3 regions of the Streptomyces paromomycinus genome follow, and region 1 is predicted to be linked to each of the others. Evidence: riboswitches for the same ligand, from Rfam matches in the RefSeq annotation. Region 1 holds a riboswitch; each other region holds the start of a gene.

Region 1 (6,137 bases):
ACAGAGATTTCCACGCCGCCGGGGAGCGTTAACAGTCACAGATGTCACGAGGTCACCGTGAGAAGTTCACGGGTTACTGGCGGTACGTCCCGGTGGGCGCGGGCCTCGCACCCGTACCGCCCGGCGGGCGGGACGGTTCACTCGTCGGGCGGGAAGACCGCCTCCCCCGTAACGGCGAGCGTCACGGTGATCGCTTCGACGGGACAGCCCTCGGCCGCCGCCAGCACGTCGTCGCAGGCGTCGCACTCGGGCCGCACGGGGTGCGACTGGCGGGCCGCGTCCAGCTCGAAACCGCCGGGGGCGGTGGCCGCACACAGGCCGGAGCCGATGCAGACGCCCCGGTCGACCTCGACGTGCCAGCGGGGCCCCTCCGGCCCGGCCCCCGCGCCCTTCCCGCCCTTCCCGCCCTTGCCGTCCGTACCGCTCATACCGTCCCTCACCCCTCCGCCGGCAGATGGATCATCTTGTGCTCCAGGTACTCGCCGAAGCCCTCGGGCCCGAACTCCCGCCCGATGCCGGAGTTCTTGTATCCGCCGAAGGGACCCAGCATGTCGATGCTGAAGGTGTTCACGGAGTAGGTACCGGTCCGCACCCGCCGGGCGACCTCGATGCCGCGCTCGGTGTCCGCGGTCCACACCGAGCCGGACAGCCCGTACTCGGAGTCGTTCGCGATCCGGACCGCCTCGGCCTCGTCCTCGTACGGCAGCAGGCAGATCACCGGGCCGAAGATCTCCTCGCGGGCGATGCGCATGGAGTTGGACACCTCGCCGAACAGGGTCGGCTCCACGTACCAGCCGGTCTCCATCGCCTCCGGCCGCCCGCCGCCGGTCAGGACCTTGGCGCCCTCGCGCTGTCCGAGGGCGATGTAGTCCAGCGACCGCTGCTGCTGGCGCCGGGCGACCAGCGGCCCGAGCTCGGTCGCCGGGTCCAGCGGGTCGCCCACGCGCAGGGCGGACGCGGCGGCGGCGAACCGCTCGGCGATCTCGGCGTAGCGCTCGCGCGGCGCGAGGATGCGTGTCTGCCCGATGCACGCCTGCCCGTTGACCAGCCACGCGAACGGCGCGATGCCCGCCACCGCGGCGTCCAGGTCGGCGTCCGGCAGGATGACGGCGGCCGACTTGCCGCCGAGCTCCAGCGTCACCCGCGTCAGGTGGCGCGCCGCGACCTCCATGACACGCCGGCCCGCGGCGACCGACCCGGTGAAGGCCACCTTGTCCACGTCCGGGTGCCCGACCAGGTACTCGCTCACCTCCCGGTCGGCCGGAAGGATGGACAGCACGCCCGGGGGCAGCCCGGCCTCGCTCACGATGTCCGCCAGCAGGTAGGCGTCCAGCGGCGTCTCGGGCGACACCTTGAGGACCACCGAACAGCCGGCCAGCAGCGCCGGCGCCAGCTTGGCCGCCGCGGTGAACTGCGGCACGTTCCACGGCACCACGGCCGCCACCACCCCCACCGGCTCGCGCCGCACCAGCAGCGGCCCGAGCACACCCGCCCGGCGTTCCTCGAACGGGAAGTCCCGGGCGACCGTGATCGCCGCGTCCCACGCCATCATCGCGGCCAGCGCCTGCACCATCACACTGGAGGTGTACGGGGTGCCGTTCTCCGCGCTGATGACCCTGGCGATCTCCTCGCTGCGCACGGCGAAGGCGTCCTTGACGCGGGTGACCACCGCGATCCGCTCCGCGAGCGGCGTCTGCGCCCACACCCCGGAGTCGAAGGAGGCGCGGGCCGCGGAGACGGCCCGGTCCACATCGGTCCGCGAGGCGTGCGGCACCCGGCCGATGACCTGCTCGGTGTGCGGCGAGACCACCTCGATGGTGCCGCCGCCGGCCGGATCGGTGAACTCGCCGCCGATGTAGAGCTGTTCGTACTCGACGAGTGCGCTCATGGCTGCCGCCTCCTGGGGTCGGACGGGATCGCGTGGCGAACCGGACTGACACGGAAAGTTCCTGACACAGCATCAGGACTGATACCAGTTCTAGTTATGCTGGGCAATGCTCGACACCGGCGGCCCGGCACGGGGCTCCGCACGGTGGCGCGGTGGTTACGGGGGCGCGGCACGTCCGCGCGGACGCGGAGGTGCGGCGGATGACGGCAGCGGCCCGGACCGGGACGGCGGCGGCCGGGCCCCGGGTGACCGACCACCGGGGCGGCGTGTGGTCGATCGCCGTCCCCATCCCGGACAACCCGCTCGGCCACACCCTCGTCCACCTCCTGGAGACCGGCCGCGGCCCGGTCCTCGTGGACACCGGGTGGGACGACCCGGACGCCTGGGACACCCTGACCGCCGGGATCACCGCCTGCGGCTTCGACGTCACCGACCTGCACGGGGTCCTCGTCACGCACCACCACCCCGACCACCACGGCCTCTCCGCCCGCGTACGGGAGGCGTCCGGCGCGTGGATCGCCATGCACGCGGCGGACGCCGCCGTCGTGCGCCGTACCCGGGAGGCCGAACCCGGCCGGTGGCTGGACCACCTGATCACCAAGCTGGCCGCGGTCGGCGCGCCCGACAGCCACCTGGCGCCCCTGCGCCGGGTGCGCGCCAAGGGCCCGGTGCGCGACCTCCCCGGGCAGCGGGCGGCGCTGCCCGACCGCGAGATCGCGCCCGGCGCGCTCCTCGACCTGCCCGGCCGCCGGCTGCGCGCCGTCTGGACGCCCGGCCACACGCCCGGCCATGTGTGCCTGCACCTGGAGGAGGAGCATCCGGCCCGGCGGCCGGGCCACGGCCGGCTCTTCTCCGGTGACCACCTGCTGCCGGGCATCAGCCCGCACATCGGGCTCTACGAGGACCCGGACGACGCGACACCCGGCGATCCCCTCGGCGACTACCTGGCCTCCCTGGAACGCGTCGCCCGGCTGGCGCCCGCCGAGGTGCTCCCCGCCCACCAGCACCCGTTCACGGACGCGGCCGGCCGGGCGCGCGAGCTGCTCGCCCACCACGAGGAGCGGCTGGCCGGACTGCGCGCGCTGCTCGCCGTACCCCGCACGCCGTGGCAGCTCGCCGAGGCCATGGAGTGGAACCGGCCGTGGGAGCGCATCCCGTACGCGTCGCGCACCATCGCGGTCGCGGAGGCGGAGGCGCATCTGCGGCGGCTGGTGCGGCTGGGGCTGGCGGAGGCGGTGCCGGGACCGGAGCCGGTGGAGTACCGGGCGGTGTGCGGCGGGCACCTGCCGACCGGCCCGTACCCGGGACGCGCCCGGCCCGCCGGTTAAGGTGTGCGAGACAATTTCATCCTGTGCCCGATCGGGGGAAGCCGGTGGAAATCCGGCGCTGACCCGCAACCGTGATCCGGGACGTACGGCCGCCGTGCGCCCGCCGAGCCGGAGCACCCGCTGGGGCACGACCAAGGCTCCCGCCACCGGAAGGCCGCGTCTCCTCGCGCGGACGCCCGGCGCGCGGCACCGTCGAGGTATGCGGAGCTGAGCCCGGTGCCACCGCGGCCGGTCGTCGACCGGCGGGCGGCGGGGCGTCCGAGTGCGGCTGCGCACCCACCGCAGCACTCACCGCAGCACCCACCACCGGCCCACCGCGGACCCACCGCGGCGACCTGATCCGAGAGGCACCGACCCGATGGCCACCACGGCTTCCCAGGCTCCCCTGGCTCCCAGGGCTTCCACGGCCCCCACCTTCGCCGTCCTGGCGCGCCGCGCCGCCGCGGCGCTGGCCGGGGCCGCCGTGCTGTGCGCGGCCGGTGCCCCCGTGGCGGCCGCCGACTCCGCCGCGCCCGCCGCGCAGGCGTCGAAGCTGCCGGACGGGCTGTACGGCACCAAGGACCCGCAGTACGACGGCGTGTGGCGGCAGTCGCTCGCCCTCCTGGCGCAGCGCACCGTCGGGGTGCGTCCGTCGGTGACGGGCGTCGACTGGCTCGCCGGGCAGCAGTGCTCCGACGGCGCCTTCAGCGCCTACCGCGCCGACCCGGCCAAGGCGTGCGACGACAAGACCATGCGGGACACCAACCAGACGGGCGCCGCGGTCCAGGCACTGGCCGCGCTCGGCGGGCACGACGACGCCGTGCAGAAGGCCGTGAAGTGGCTGAAGTCGGTGCAGAACGACGACGGCGGCTGGCCCTCGACGGGCGGCTCGCCCAGTGACGCCAACTCCACCTCCGTGGTGATCGGCGCGCTCAAGGCGGCGGGTGAGAAGCCGGAGTCCGTGCAGAAGGGCGGCAAGTCCCCGTACGACGCGCTGGTCACCTTCCAGCTGGGCTGTGACGCGAAGGAGGGGGAGCGCGGCGCGTTCGCCTTCCAGCCCAAGGACGGCAAGCTGGCACCGAACGCGGACGCCACGGCCGCCGCCGTGCTCGGCGGACTGGGCGACGGCTTCGTCGTCGACCCGGCGGGCAAGGACGTCAACGAGCCGGTCAAGCCCCTGAAGTGCGACGGCGAAGCGGCGGACAAGGACGCGGGGCGGGACCCGAAGCAGGCCGCCGAGGGCGGCGCCGCCTACCTGGCCGCGGTGCTCGGCGCGAACGGCCAGCACCTGAAGTCCGCGATGCCCGGCGCCGAGGACCAGCCCGACGTCGGCAACACCGCCGACGCCGTGGTGGCCCTCGCCGCCGGCTCGCACGGTGCCGCCGCGCAGGCGCCGCTGAAGTGGCTGGAGAAGAACTCCGCGAACTGGGCCAAGGAGGCCGGCCCGGCCGCGTACGCGCAGCTGGTGCTCGCCGCGCACGCCGCGGGCGCCGACCCGCGCTCCTTCGGCGGCGCCGACCTGGTCGCACAGCTCAACGCCACCGGCCCCAAGCCGGCCGGCAGCTCCGCCCCGTCCGCCACGCCCGAGAAGGACGCGCAGGACCAGGACGACCAGAACTCCGGCGTGTGGTGGATCTTCGGCATCGTGTTCGTGGCGAGCGTCGGCGCCGGGTTCCTGCTCAGCGGCCGCCGGAAGAAGAGCGACATCTGATGCGCCTGCCGCGGTCCCGCTCCGCCCGTCTCCTCGGCGCCCTGGCCCTGGCCGGTACGGTCACGGGCCTGGGCGCGGCGCCCGCCCAGGCGCAGGAGTACCGCTACTGGTCCTTCTGGGACGGGCCCGCCGCCGGTGCCCCGGCCGCCAAGGACGGGGGCTGGTCGTACGCGACCGAGGGGCCGGCCACCAGCCGCCCCCGGGACGGCGCCGTGGCGGGCTTCCGTTTCACCGTCAGCGCCGACTCGGCGGCGGCCGGCAAGCCGCGCCGGGCCGCGGACTTCGCCGCGATCTGCGGGCAGACGCCCGCGCAGGACGGCACCAAGCGCGTCGGCCTGGTCCTGGACTTCGGTACGCAGGCGGAGGCGGCGGCCGGGGAGAACCCGCCGCCGGTCCGTACGGAGTGCGCCCGGCTGCCCGAGGACGGGACGGTCGGTGACGCGCTGGCGGCCGTCGCCAAGCCGCTGCGGTACGACGCGAACGCGCTGCTGTGCGCGATCGCCGGATATCCGAAGGCGGGGTGCGCGGACAAGGCATCCGGTGCTGCCTCTGAGTCGGCTTCCGGTTCGGCTTCTGGTTCGGCTTCCGGTTCCGGTGCGCCGGAACCGGGTGCTTCCCAGGGCACGGCCGCCGCCGGGAAGCAGGCGGACGACGACGCTTCGGGCGGCCCCTCCGCCGGACTGATCGGTGGCCTCGCCGTCCTGGTCGTCCTGGGCGCGGCGGCCGGGTGGCAGGCTCGCCGCCGCCGCGGATGAGCGCCCGCGTCCTCGGCGTCCCCCGCGCCACCCGCTCCACCGCACTGCACGCGGGCGCCTGGTGGCTGTGGGCGCTGGGCCTGGCCACCGCGGCGTCCCGGACGACCAACCCGCTGCTGCTGGGCCTGCTGATCGGCGTCGCCGGATACGTCGTCGCGGCGCGCCGCACGGACGCGCCGTGGGCCCGCTCCTACGGCGCGTTCCTCAAACTCGGCCTGCTGGTGATCGTCATCCGGCTGGTCTTCGCGTTCCTCCTGGGCTCGCCCATCCCCGGTACGCACACCCTGGTGACGCTGCCGGAAGTGCCGCTGCCCGAGTGGGCGCGCGGGGTGCGCATCGGCGGCCGGGTCACCGCCGAGGGCATGCTCTTCGCCTTCTACGACGGGCTGAAGCTGGCCACCCTGCTGATCTGCGTCGGCGCCGCGAACGCGCTCGCCAGCCCGGCACGCCTGCTGAAGTCCCTGCCGGGCGCCCTG
Region 2 (6,137 bases), 620 kb from region 1:
GAAGTTCGACATCAGCGGTACGGCGGCCACCGCGACCCGCAGCACGTCGGCGCCGTGCGGCGGTGCGACGACGCTCTCGCGGACCGCGCCGCGCAGCGACACCCGGAGGCCGTCTTCTTCGTCGATGCCGAGGCCGTGCGCGAACGGCAGCACTCCGAGGGCGGGCCGCCCGGTCAGCTCCTTCAGCATGTCCAGGCCGGGCTCCAGCAGCGTCACATCGCCCCGGAACTTGTTGACGAGGTACCCCGCGACCAGCGCCTGGTCCTCCGGGGACAGCAGCGCCGTGGTGCCGAAGAAGGAGGCGAACACTCCGCCCCGGTCGATGTCGCCGACCACCACGGCCGGGATACGGGCGGCCCGCGCGATGCCCATGTTCACGATGTCGGTACGCCGCAGGTTGATCTCCGCCGGGCTGCCGGCGCCTTCGCAGATCACCGCGTCGTGCGTGCGGCGCAGCTCCTGGAGGCAGTCCGTGACCGTACCGAGCAACTGCTCCTGACGGCCCGCGTGATAGCCGCGCGCGCTCAGCTCGCCCACCGGCTTGCCCATCAGCACGACCTGGCTGCTGCGGTCACTGCCCGGCTTCAGCAGCACCGGATTCATCAGCGCGCTCGGCTCGACGCGCGCTGCCGCGGCCTGCATGGCCTGCGCCCGCCCGATCTCCGCGCCCTCGCGCGTCACGAACGAGTTCAGCGACATGTTCTGCGCCTTGAAGGGCGCCACCTTGACGCCCTTGCGGGCCAGCCAGCGGCAGATGCCCGCCGTCACCACGCTCTTGCCCGCGTCGGACGTGGTGCCCGCCACCAGCAGCCCGCCGCCGAGCGGCGCCCCACTCGAACCGTTCACCTGACACTCCTCGCCGTCCGTACTGCGCTGCTCACTTGGCCGCCCTCCCGGCTGTACGGGACCGTCGTACCGCCCCGGCCGCCAGTCGGCCCGCGACCGTGGCCGCCAGCGCCAGCGCGCTCACCCGGCGCGACAGCCGTACGGCCCGCTCGATGTCCGGCACCGCGACCGGCCGGCCCGCGTCGCCGTTGAGCACCGGCCGGTGCTCGACCCGGCCGCCGTACGCCAGGGTGCCGCCCAGCCGTACCCCCAGCGCCCCGGCGAACGCCGCCTCCACCGGGCCCGCGTTGGGGCTCGGGTGGGACGGGCCGTCCTGCCGCCAGGCGCGCAGCGCGCCCCGCCGGTCCGGCCCGGCCAGCACCGCCAGCGCGGCGGTCAGCCGGGAGCCGGGGTAACCGGCCACGTCGTCGAGCCGGGCCGAGGCCCAGCCGAATCGGCGGTGGCGCGGCGACTTGTGCCCCACCATCGCGTCCAGCGTGTTCACCGCCCGGAAGGCCAGCAGCCCCGGCACACCGGCGGCCGCGCCCCAGACCAGGGCGCCGACCACCGCGTCCGAGGTGTTCTCGGCGACGGACTCGACCACCGCGCGCGCCATCTGCTGCCCGTCCAGGGCCTGCGGGTCGCGCCCGCACAGGTGCGGCAGCCGCTCGCGCGCCACGTCCAGGTCGCCCGCCGCGAGCGCGCCGCCGACGGCCCGCGCCTCGCGGCCCAGCGAAGTGCCGCCCAGGACGGCCCAGGTGGCGGCGGCGGTCAGCGCGACGGAGGCGGGGAAGGCGGCGGGGGAGCGGCGTACGGCGCGGTCGAGCAGCGCGGCACCGGCGGCGGTGCCGCCCGCGAGCAGCGCGGTGTGCAGGGCGCCGGTCCCTCGGTGGTCGCGCCACAGACGGCGTTCCACGGCGGCCGCGGCCCGCCCGAAGGCGGCCACGGGGTGACCGCGCCGGGGATCGCCCACGACCAGGTCGCCGAGGAAACCGAGGGCCGCGCCGCACGCGTAGCCGGCGTGTTCGGCACGCATCGGATCAGACCGCCGTCGCGCCTCGGAGGGATGGCGTGGGGGTACGTCCAGCAGATTGCGCACTGCGGCCGGGCATGGCGGTAGGTCCTCACTCAGGGTCCGCGCCCTGGCTCGACGGGTACGGCGACGAGAGTCTCCTGGCTCCCCGGATCGGCGCTTCCCCCGGCCTTCCAGTCCGTACGGGAACCTGCGTCGCGGGACGCGGACCGTGGCCCTTGGTGGAGGGGCGCTCCCCGGTGACAGTGGCGGGACCGCGCCGGATTCTCACCGGACTTCCTCATCTGTCGCCGATTGGCTCCGGCAGTCCACCACGCTCCGCCAAGCCCGTCAACTCACGCTTGACCTGCGGTGCGGGGCGGTGGCGGCGCCTGTGTCGCACGACACAGGCGTCCGGTGGCCGCGGCGGGGATGCCGCGGCCACCGGACGCCCGTGGTGCCGTGCCGCGCCTCAGGCGGCGACGATCAGGTAGATCCCGTACGCCACGGCCGCCGCGCACAGCGCGAAGCAGACGTACGCCCCGGCCCGCGCCGCTCCGCCGGAGGGGGCGGGCCCGTCGGCGGTCACCGGCGTGCCCTCCTGCTGCGGCTTGCGGGACGTGCCGACGATGCCGAGGGTGAACAGGCCCACGATCCCGACCGTCACGAACAGCGTGACGCCGAAGACCTGGCCGAGAGCGGCCCAGTCGATGCTCATTGCGTTCTCGTTCCTTGGTGGGAGCCGTGCGGCCGGGTCAGCCGGCGGCCGAGCCGGCCTTGGCGCGGCGCCGGGCGCTCTTGTCGTGCGGGTGGGCGGCCACCGGGGCGGCGATCACCGGGGCGGCACCGACCGGGTCCGTGATCCGGGTCTCGGCGACCGTGGGGGCCGGGATGGCGGCCGTGCCCGCCGCGACCGGGCCCGCGGGCGGCGGCGAGACGGCCTGCAGGGCGGCGGTGACGACACCGGCGGGCTCGGCGGCCGGGCCCTCGTTGACGTTGGTGTGGTCCACCGGCTTGCGCCGGGAGGCCGTCCAGATCGCGCCGCAGACGGCGAGTGCCAGCACGGCGACGGTCGCGATGCCCCAGTCGCCCTGGTCCGCCAGGAGCGCGGCGCCCGCCGCGACCAGCCCGGCGGCCGGCAGCGTCAGCCCCCAGGCGGCGGCCATCCGGCCCGCCGTGGACCAGTGCACCACGCCGCCCTTGCGGCCCAGGCCGGAGCCCATCACCGAACCGGAGCAGACCTGGGTGGTGGAGAGCGCGAACCCGAGGTGGGAGGAGGCCAGGATGGTGGCCGCGGCGCCGGTCTGGGCGGCGAAGCCCTGCGGCGGCTGGATGTCGGTGATGCCCTTGCCCATCGTGCGGATGATCCGCCAGCCGCCCAGGTACGTGCCGAGCGCGATGGCCAGGCCGGCCGAGGCGATGACCCACAGCGGCGGGTCGGCGTGCGGGGCGACGACGCCGCCGGTGATCAGCGCGAGGGTGATCACACCCATCGTCTTCTGGGCGTCGTTGGTGCCGTGCGCGAGGGAGACCAGCGCGGCCGAGGCGATCTGCCCGGCGCGGTAGCCCTTGGCGGTGTCCTCCTCGGCGCGGTCGCGGGCCAGCCGGTAGGTCAGCCGGGTCGCGGCCGTCGCGGCCAGACCGGCCACGACGGGGGCGGCGACGGCCGGGATGAGGACCTTCATGACCACCGCGCCGCCGTGCACGCCGCTCGGGCCGACGGCCACCAGGGTCGCGCCGATCAGACCGCCGAAGAGGGCGTGCGAGGAGCTGGAGGGGAGTCCGGCCAGCCAGGTGACCAGGTTCCAGACGATGGCGCCGACCAGCCCGGCGAAGATCACTTCTGGTCTGATGCCGGCCGTCTCGTCGATGATCCCGCCGGAGATGGTCTTGGCGACCTCCACCGACAGGAAAGCGCCGACCAGGTTGAGGACCGCCGACATCGCCACCGCGATCTTGGGCTGGAGTGCCCCGGTGGAAATGGTGGTGGCCATGGCGTTGGCCGTGTCGTGGAAGCCGTTCGTAAAGTCGAACACCAAGGCCGTGACGATCACGATCCCGATGAGAAGCGTGATGTGTTCCATTCACCCAGGCAATCAGTTCGTTGGGCAGTGACGCTCGGGACCGTACGGACGACGGGTGAACGGAAGGTGAACTGGGGCGGGCGCCGCAGTGACGCCCCCGCAGGGGTGGTGCGGAGGCGCCCGTACCGTCGCCCGGGTCCCATGCCTACCAGCACGGACGCCTCGTGTGCCGCAGGCGTACCGGTGGCGGTGAGGCGGGGTGCCGGGCGTGTCGGGGGCCGGGCGTGTCGGGGCGCGTACCGGTGGCCGGCGCGTCGGCGTGTCAGCCGCGCGCGAAGCGCCGCAGCCCGGTGACCGTACCGTTCCACTTGTTCTGGTCGCCGGGCAGCGCGCCGGACCCGGCGTGCTGCCAGATGCTCGGGTACACCCAGCCGGCGGGCAGCTTGCCCGGGGTGCTGTGCCAGCGGGCCAGCCACAGGGGGTGGGTGGCGGCGAACGCCCGGCTGCCGCCGGTGCAGCCGTTCCACCACCGGGCCGTCGTGTAGATCACCGGCCGCCGCCCGGTCTGCCGCAGCACCTCGGCGCTGAATCCGCGGACCCACCGGACCAGCGCCGTGCCGCTCATCCCGTAGCAGGCGTGCTCCCGGTCGTACGGGTTGTGCTCCAGGTCGAGCGCCGGGGGCAGCGTCCAGCCGTCCGCCTTCCAGCGGCCGCCGTGCCGCAGGAAGTACCGGGCCTGCGCGCGGCCGGAGGACGCGTTCGGGACGCCGAAGTGGTACGCGCCGCGCAGCAGGCCCGCCTTGCGCGCGCCGCGGTACTGCCGCGGGAAGTGCGGGCTGCGGTACCAGGTCGACTCGGTGGCCTTCACGTACACGAAACGGCCGCCCTTCGCCCGTACGGACTTCCAGTCGACGTTCCCCTGGTGCGAGGAGACGTCGTGCCCGGCGGGTTTGCCTGCGGCCTCGGCGGCGGGGACCGTGGGCAGGGCGGTGGACAGGACGCCGGTGAGCGTGCCGAGCGCCAGGGCCCCGGCGGCCAGCCGACGCCGTGGGCTGCGCGGGCGGCGGGGCGGGTGCGGTGCTTCGGGCGGGTGTGGTGCGTCGGGCGGGTGGTGGGACGGCTGCTGCGTACCGGACGGACGATCGCGGTCACGGGCCATGGCTGCTCCCCCAGGAAGTCCCCCGGACGGCTACGTGCATGACGGGCGGCTGCCGTGCATGACAGTGGCTGCACATGCCTGACAGATGGCTGCACCTGCATGACAGATGGCTGGACATGCCTGACAGGTGACTACGTGCATGACAAAGCTTCGGAAGCGTACCGGGAGATCCGCACAAGACGGTCGTCACTCGGTCAAGTCCGTCCGAGACACCGCCGGTCCGACATGGCGGATACCGGAGGGCCAGGATCCGCCCCACGGCTTCCCACCAGCCCCGTACGGTGTCGGCAGCCCCGCGCGCACCACGTCCGCGCGCCCCCTCACCGGGCCCCGCCCGCACCGCACACCGGAGGCACACGCATGACGGAGCCGGAAGCCCTCGACCACGCCTGGGACGAGCTGGTCGCCACCGCCCGCCGCACGGTCGCCGACGGCCTGGTCGTCGGCACCTCCGGCAACGTCTCCGTCCGCGTCGGCGACCTCGTGCTGGTCACCCCCAGCGGCGTCCGCTACGACCGGCTCGGGCCCGGCGACCTCACCGCGGTGGACCTCGAAGGCCGCCAGACCCGCGGCACGCTGCGGCCCACCAGCGAACTGCCCATGCACCTGGCCGTCTACCGGGCCACCGGCGCCACCGCGGTCGTGCACACCCACGCCGCCCACGCCACCGCCGTCTCCACCCTGGTCACCGAGCTCCCGCCGGTGCACTACATGACCGCGGCCCTCGGCGGACCCGTCCGCGTCGCGCCGTACGCCCTCTACGGCACCGAGGAGTTGGCCGGGAACATGCTCGCCGCCCTGCGCGACCGCACCGGCTGCCTCCTCCGGAACCACGGCACCATCGTCTACGGCGACACCCTTGACGAGGCGTACGACCGCACCGCCCAGCTGGAGTGGATGTGCCGCGTCTGGCTCGCCGCGGGCTCGCTGCCCGGCCGCACGCCCAGCCTGCTCACGCCGGAACAGCTCGACGCGGCCGGCGAGCAGCTGCGCGGTTACGGGCAGCGCCGCTGACGTACGGCGGGTGCCGCTGACGTACGGCGCCGGGCGACGGCGGCAGGGTCCCGTCCCAGGCCACTGGGGCCGGCCGCCGTCACCCGGGCCTCGCCTGACAGCA
Region 3 (6,137 bases), 1.6 Mb from region 1:
GCCCGTCGCCGTGCTGCTCCTGCTCCGGCTGCTGCGTCCCGCGCGGCGGGCCGAGCGTCTGGGGGCGCCCGGACGGCAGGGGGAGGCCGCGCCGCTGCGCTGGACGGCCCGGGCCGCGGGCCGGGTCGCGGCCGCCGCCGTGATCGTCGGGCTGCTGGCCGTGGTCCTCTCCGGTCACGACGGCGGGCGGCCCCGGCCGGAGGAGCCGCCCGCGACCGCCCCGGCCGGTCAAGAACCTGAGTGACCTGTGACCGGTCCAGCCCCTCGGGAACCGGAGTGACCGGTGACCGCCCCGGCCCCCACCAGGAACCGGAGCGACACCGCCCCACCTCTCAGAAACCTGACTGACCCGGCACCGCGACAGCCGGCCGGTCACGCTCCCCGGGCAGGAACGACACCTGCGGCGCCCCCGTACGCGGGCTGACGGTGACCTCGGCCGTCACGCCGTACACCTCGGCCAGCAGTCCCTCGGTCAGCACCTCGGCGGGCGGCCCTGACGCCGTGACCTGCCCTTCGCACAGGACGTACAGGCGGTCGCAGTAGTACGCGGCGAGGTTCAGGTCGTGCAGCGCCACCAGGACCGTGGCGGGCAGCCTGCGCAGGATGCCGAGCACCGTGAGCTGGTGCCGTACGTCCAGGTGGTTGGTCGGCTCGTCGAGGACCAGCAGGGAGGGCCGCTGGGCCAGGGCGCGGGCGATGAGCACCCGCTGGCGCTCGCCGCCGGAGAGCCGGTCGAAGGACCGGTCCGCCAGCCCGGCCGCGTCCACCGACTCCAGAGCCCACGCCACCAGAGAGGCGTCCTCGGCACTGTCGCCGTCGAGCAGCCGCTTGTGCGGGGTGCGGCCCATCGCGACGACCTCGCGCACGGTCAGGTCGAAGTCGGCGGCCGACTCCTGCACCACGGCGGCCACCGTGCGGGCCAGCCGCCGTACCGGGAGCGACCAGGCGTCCGTGCCGTCCACCCGGACCCGTCCCGCGTCGGGCCGCAGCACCCGGTAGACGGCGCGCAGCAGGCTGGACTTGCCGCTGCCGTTGGGCCCGACCAGGCCGACCACCTCACCGGGCCGGGCGGTCAGGGAGACGTCGCGCACCAGGCGGTGGGCCCCGGCGGTGAGCGTGAGGCCGTCGACGGTCAGTTCGGTCGCGCTCATGCCACTCCTCGGTGCACGGTACGGCGGGCGTCCCGGCGCATCAGCCACAGGAAGAACGGTCCGCCGCACAGGGCGGTCAGCACACCGACGGGGATCTCCATGGGCGCGGCGACGGTACGTGCCGCGATGTCGGCCCAGATCAGGAACACCGCGCCGGCCAGTGCGGCGGCGGGCAGCACCCGGCGGTGGTCACCACCCACGAACAGGCGCACCACGTGCGGCAGCATCAGGCCCACGAAGCCGATCGGCCCGGCCGCGGCCACCAGGACGCCGGTGACGAGCGAGAGCAGGACGAACATCCGGGCCCGGAACCGGGCCACGTCCAGCCCCATCGTCGTGGCGGCCTCCTCGCCCGCCAGCAGCAGGTTCAGCGACCGGGCCTGGACCAGCAGGACGGCGATGCCCAGCAGCAGGGCCAGGCCCGGCAGCCACAGCGTGCCCCACTGCACCCCGCCGAGGCCTCCGAGGGTCCAGGCGAGCACGGCCCGGGCCTCGTTGCCCCGGTCGGAGGTCAGCAGCAGGATGTCCATCACCGCCGTGAGGACCGCCGCCATCGCCACCCCCGACAGCACCAGCCGTACCGAGGTGATGCGCCCGCCGGTACGGGCCGTCGTGTAGACGAGCAGCAGGGTCAGCAGTGCTCCGGCGAAGGCGGCGGCCGACAGCGACACCGGACCGAACAGGCTCACCCCGAAGACGATCACCATGACGGCGCCCAGGGACGCACCCGAGGAGACACCCAGCAGATACGGCTCCGCCAGCGGGTTGCGGACCAGTGCCTGCATGGCCGTACCGATCACCGCGAGCCCCGCGCCGGTCACCGCGCCGAGCGCCACCCGCGGCGCCCGTACGTCCAGCACGATGGTCTCGCGCGCCCGGGACCACCCCGGGTCCGCCAGGTCGGCGCCGAGCGCGTGGGTCACGATGCCCCACACCTCGCCGGGCGGCACGTGCACCGACCCGATCGCCATCCCCGCCGTGGCGGAGACCAGCAGCAACACGCCGAGCACGACGAGGGTGACGGCGAAGGACCGGCGGCGCGGCGGCGTATCGGGCCGGTGCTCGCGGGTGACCGCCGTCCCGGCGGCGGCGGTCACCGGAACCGCTCGGGGTGCAGGGCGCGGGCCAGCTCCTCCACCGCGTACGGCGGCCGCACCCCCACCAGGGTCGCGGTCAGCGGCAGCACGACGAACCGTTTGTTCCTCACCGCGGGCACGTCGGCGAGCGCGGGCTGCGACAGCAAAAACTTCTTCTTCTGCTCGACGCTCCCGGCCCCCGCGTAGTCGTAGATCGCGATGACCTCGGGCTTCCGGTCGACGACCTGCTCCCAGGACGCGTCACCGAAGACCTTGTCCAGGTCCGCGAAGACGTTCCGGCCGCCCGCGCGCTGGATGATCTCGGTGCCGAGACTCTTGCCGCCGGCGGTGAAGGCCGCCTTGTCGCCGCTGTCGTACACGAAGACCGGGACGGCGGGGGCGCCCTTGACCGCCTCGGTGGTCCGGTCCACCCGCGCCTTGAGGTCGGCGGCCAGCTCGGCGGCGCGGTCCCGTACGCCGAAGATGCTGCCGATCGTGCGGACCTCGTCGTACGTGTCCTGCATGGACACCTGCTTCTTCCCGCAGTACTCGCGGTTGAGGTAGGTGTTGATCCCGGCGTCGGCGAACGCCTTGCGCGAGCGGCCCTCGTTCTCGGCGAAGGCGCTGGCGTAGCCGCCGTAGACGAGGTCCGGACCGGCTTCCAGAACGGTTTCGAAGGACGGTTCCTTCTTCGCCAGTTGCGGCAGCGCCTCATAGTCCTTGCGCAGGTGCGGCAGGACGGACGAGTCGGGGAAGGCGGTGCCGATCATCCGGTCCTTGAGCCCCAACGCCAGCATCAGTTCGGCGGGGTGCTGGTGGATGGTGAGCACCCGGGAGGGCGGCTTCCGGTAGGTGGTACGGATGCCGCAGTTGTCGATGGTGACCGGGAAACCTTTCGCCGCGGTGGCCGCGGGCTCCGCGTCACCCGCGGTGTCCCGCGCCGTGCCGCAGCCGCCCAGCAGTGCGGCGGACAGGGCCAGGGCCACCGCCGGTGCCGTGGCGCGCCGGAACCGGCGCCGCCGGGTGGCGGGGGGAGAAAAGGGGGGACGGGTCGTGCCGTCGTACACGTAGAGCCTCCTGCGGAGTCCGCGCTCCTCGGAACGGGCCCGCGACAGGCCAGTGTCCTGACTCCCGGATCGACGTTCCCCCGGCCGTCCCGCGCCGCGCGCGGTGGCCCGAACTGCCTGATGAAAGGTCACTCCCCGGTCACAGTGGCGGGACCGCGCCGGACTCGCACCGGCTTCCTGTCTCCCGTCGCGGTGATGACCAGGTGATATTACGGTCGGTCGGACCGGGGGCAAAGGGCGCGCGTACGGTTCCGCGCGCCGTCCGCGGTGCACGGGCGCCGGGCCGCGCCGTACGGCCCGGCGCCCCGGTCATGCCGCGCGGACCGCCCGGAGCACCAGCCGCTCGGCGTCCTGGTCGTACGGGCGGCCGTCGAAGCCGCCGAAGACCTCGACCTCCTGGAAGCCTGCCTCCCCGGCCATCCGCCGCAACTCCACGGCGCTGTAGACGAACCAGACCAGGCTCGTACGTGTCACCCGGTCGCCCCGCACGAGCACCCAGTCGCTGCGCAGCCGCGCCCAGTCGTCCAGCACCGTGTCGGTCTGCACCAGCAGGTCGTCGCCGCGCTGTACGACCTTCGGCGGTGTGACCCTACGGGCCAGCAGTTCCTTTCCGGCCATGTCCAGAAGCAGGGTCCCGCCGGGCGCCAGGCAGTCGTGCATCGTGCGCAGCACACGGGCGTTGTCGGCGGGGTCCTCGAAATAGCCGAACGACGTGAACATGTTGAGGACCACGTCGAAGGCCCCGGGCTCGGAGAACTCCCGCATGTCGGCCTGGACGTAGCGGGCGGTGACTCCGGCGTCGGCGGCCCGTTTCCGGGCCCGGTCCAGCATCGCCGGGCTGCGGTCGACGCCCGTCACACCAAAGCCCCGGCGGGCGAGCGGGACGGTGAACACCCCCGGGCCGCAGCACAGGTCCAGCACCTGGGCCCCGGCCGGGAAGGACAGCAGGGGAGAGGTGTCGAGCAGCTCCTCGGCCTGGGCGTAGCGGCTGTCGGAGAAGAGGAAGTCGTAGAACTCGGTCCAGAAGTCATCGTCCTGGAATCCGCCCGTGTGCGTCATCGGGTACCGGAGTTCCTTCCTTGAGGTCCTTGAGACCCGTGAGGTCCGTGAGGGGGGTGGCGGGGGTGAGGCCGTCGGGGGCCGGAGCCGGGGGAGCTGCGTTCCGTTCCGCCGTGAGGCCGTCGGGGGCGGCGGGAGCGGTGCCCTGCTTCCGCCGCAGGGCGAGCAGGAGCGGCGGCAGCAGGACGCACTGGGCCGCGGCGAACAGCCAGAACCAGCCCGCGTGCCCGGCGCGTTCGCCGAAGCCGTAGAGCTGCCCGCCCAGCACGCCGCTGGCACAGGCGCCCAGACCCGCGGCGAGCCGCTGCTGCCCGAAGACCACGGCGTCCGAGCGGGAACTGCGGCGCAGCGCCTCCAGGTCGTTCTTGAGGAAGAGCACGATGTCGCCGAGCGTGATCAGGACACCGCCCGCCAGCAGGGCGGGCCTCGTTCCGGCGGCCAGGACCGCCATCCCGGCGGCCAGCCCCGTGAACCCGACCGCCAGGGCGACGGGATAGCGCATCCGCCGGATGGCACCCGACGCGAGCGGCTGGACGACGATGACGAGGACGGAGCAGGTCAGCAGCACCAGGCTGTAGAACTCGCTGGAGGCGCGCTCGACGGCGTACACGGCGAGGTAGTGCTGGAAGTGGAAGTAGAGGTAGAACGCCAGGCCGTTGGCGACGAAGGGGAGGACGGCGATTCCGGTGAGCAGACCCTGGCCGGCCGCCGGTGCGCTGCCGGAACGTTCCTTCTCCGGCCCCACCGCCGGCAGCCGGGCGTGCCCCACGGCCACCGCGGCGAACAGCGCCGTCACGACGAGGAACAGCGGACCGGGGGTCGACAGCACGAACGGACCCGCGACCAGCGGGCCCGCGGCCATCCCCGCGTTGAGCGCCGCGTTGCCCGCGGACAGGAACGCGGGCCTGCGCTCCTCGGTCACACCGTGCACCAGGTACGCCTTGTTGGCCGGCAGGTACAGCGCGGCGCCGCAGCAGGTCAGGATCAGCGCCGCCACCGCAACCGGCGGCCACCGCAGCGCCGCCAGGAACGCCGCGAAGCCCGCCGTACGGATCACCAGCGCCCAGAGCATCGTGCGCCGCAGCCCCACCCGGTCGGCGAGGGCCCCGCCGAGAACGCCCCCCGAGAACTGCACGAGGGACGCGGCGGCCAGCACCACACCGACCGCTCCGAGCCCCATGCCCAGCCGCTCGTGCAGGAAGACCGACATGAACGGCAGGACCATGAAACTGCCGAGCGGGATGAGGAAGGAGCTGAGCAGCAGGAAGCGCAGCGGCCCGGTGAGGGTGGACAGCGCGGTGCGGAGCCCCGGGCCGCCGTCTGTGCGTTCAGTCACCGGAGCCCTGGCCCGCCTGGCTCGCCGTAGCGTCCGCCGCCGTACCGGCCGCGCCCGTTGTACCGGCTGCGCCCGCCGTACCGGCCGTGTCCGGCACGCCTGCCCCGTCCGTCGTCCCCGCCACGCGGAACGGCTCCGTCCGCACCCGTACGGCGTTGGCCGCCGCGACCGCGCAGTGCGTGGCCAGTTCGGCCGTCTCGCCCTCCGCGTAGACGATGCCCGCGTAACCGCGGCTGTCGCCCAGGTGCTCGACGGGGTCGCCGGTCCGCTTGACCGGGTACCAGGCGGGCGAGCCCGGCATGTCCGGCAGCCGGTCGAGTCCGTCGACGCCGGTGAACACCCCTGGTTCCGCGGGGTACCCGAGGACGAAGGCCGAGGCGGGGCCGCCGGGCAGCGCCGCGTCCATGAGTCCGGGGCGGCTGCCGAGGGCCGCTTCCACCATCGCCTC

What was found. A riboswitch is a leader RNA that binds a small molecule or an ion and turns the genes downstream of it on or off. The one in region 1 is predicted to bind cobalamin.
Region 2: another riboswitch for cobalamin. It lies ahead of OEIGOIKO_RS32455 (cobalamin biosynthesis protein); the one in region 1 lies ahead of OEIGOIKO_RS29835 (prenyltransferase/squalene oxidase repeat-containing protein).
Region 3: another riboswitch for cobalamin. It lies ahead of OEIGOIKO_RS36585 (ABC transporter substrate-binding protein); the one in region 1 lies ahead of OEIGOIKO_RS29835 (prenyltransferase/squalene oxidase repeat-containing protein).

The regions. Positions count from the first base shown of each region.
Region 1 is NZ_BHZD01000001.1:6,918,664-6,924,800, reverse strand. It holds gene OEIGOIKO_RS29850 (ferredoxin) at 138-428, opposite strand; gene OEIGOIKO_RS29845 (aldehyde dehydrogenase) at 437-1,888, opposite strand; gene OEIGOIKO_RS29840 (MBL fold metallo-hydrolase) at 2,089-3,216, shown strand; cobalamin riboswitch at 3,227-3,355, shown strand; gene OEIGOIKO_RS29835 (prenyltransferase/squalene oxidase repeat-containing protein) at 3,575-4,906, shown strand; gene OEIGOIKO_RS43155 (EGFR-like transmembrane domain-containing protein) at 4,906-5,661, shown strand; gene OEIGOIKO_RS29825 (energy-coupling factor transporter transmembrane component T) at 5,658-6,137, shown strand, end outside.
Region 2 is NZ_BHZD01000001.1:7,542,437-7,548,573, forward strand. It holds gene OEIGOIKO_RS32450 (cobyric acid synthase) at 1-846, opposite strand, end outside; gene OEIGOIKO_RS32455 (cobalamin biosynthesis protein) at 878-1,861, opposite strand; cobalamin riboswitch at 1,993-2,139, opposite strand; gene OEIGOIKO_RS32460 (hypothetical protein) at 2,310-2,555, opposite strand; gene OEIGOIKO_RS32465 (inorganic phosphate transporter) at 2,593-3,921, opposite strand; gene OEIGOIKO_RS32470 (lysozyme) at 4,184-5,020, opposite strand; gene OEIGOIKO_RS32475 (class II aldolase/adducin family protein) at 5,381-6,034, shown strand.
Region 3 is NZ_BHZD01000001.1:8,493,346-8,499,482, forward strand. It holds gene OEIGOIKO_RS36570 (ferric reductase-like transmembrane domain-containing protein) at 1-244, shown strand, start outside; gene OEIGOIKO_RS36575 (ABC transporter ATP-binding protein) at 333-1,151, opposite strand; gene OEIGOIKO_RS36580 (FecCD family ABC transporter permease) at 1,148-2,248, opposite strand; gene OEIGOIKO_RS36585 (ABC transporter substrate-binding protein) at 2,245-3,294, opposite strand; cobalamin riboswitch at 3,325-3,508, opposite strand; gene OEIGOIKO_RS36590 (class I SAM-dependent methyltransferase) at 3,604-4,353, opposite strand; gene OEIGOIKO_RS36595 (MFS transporter) at 4,322-5,689, opposite strand; gene OEIGOIKO_RS36600 (ATP-grasp domain-containing protein) at 5,682-6,137, opposite strand, start outside.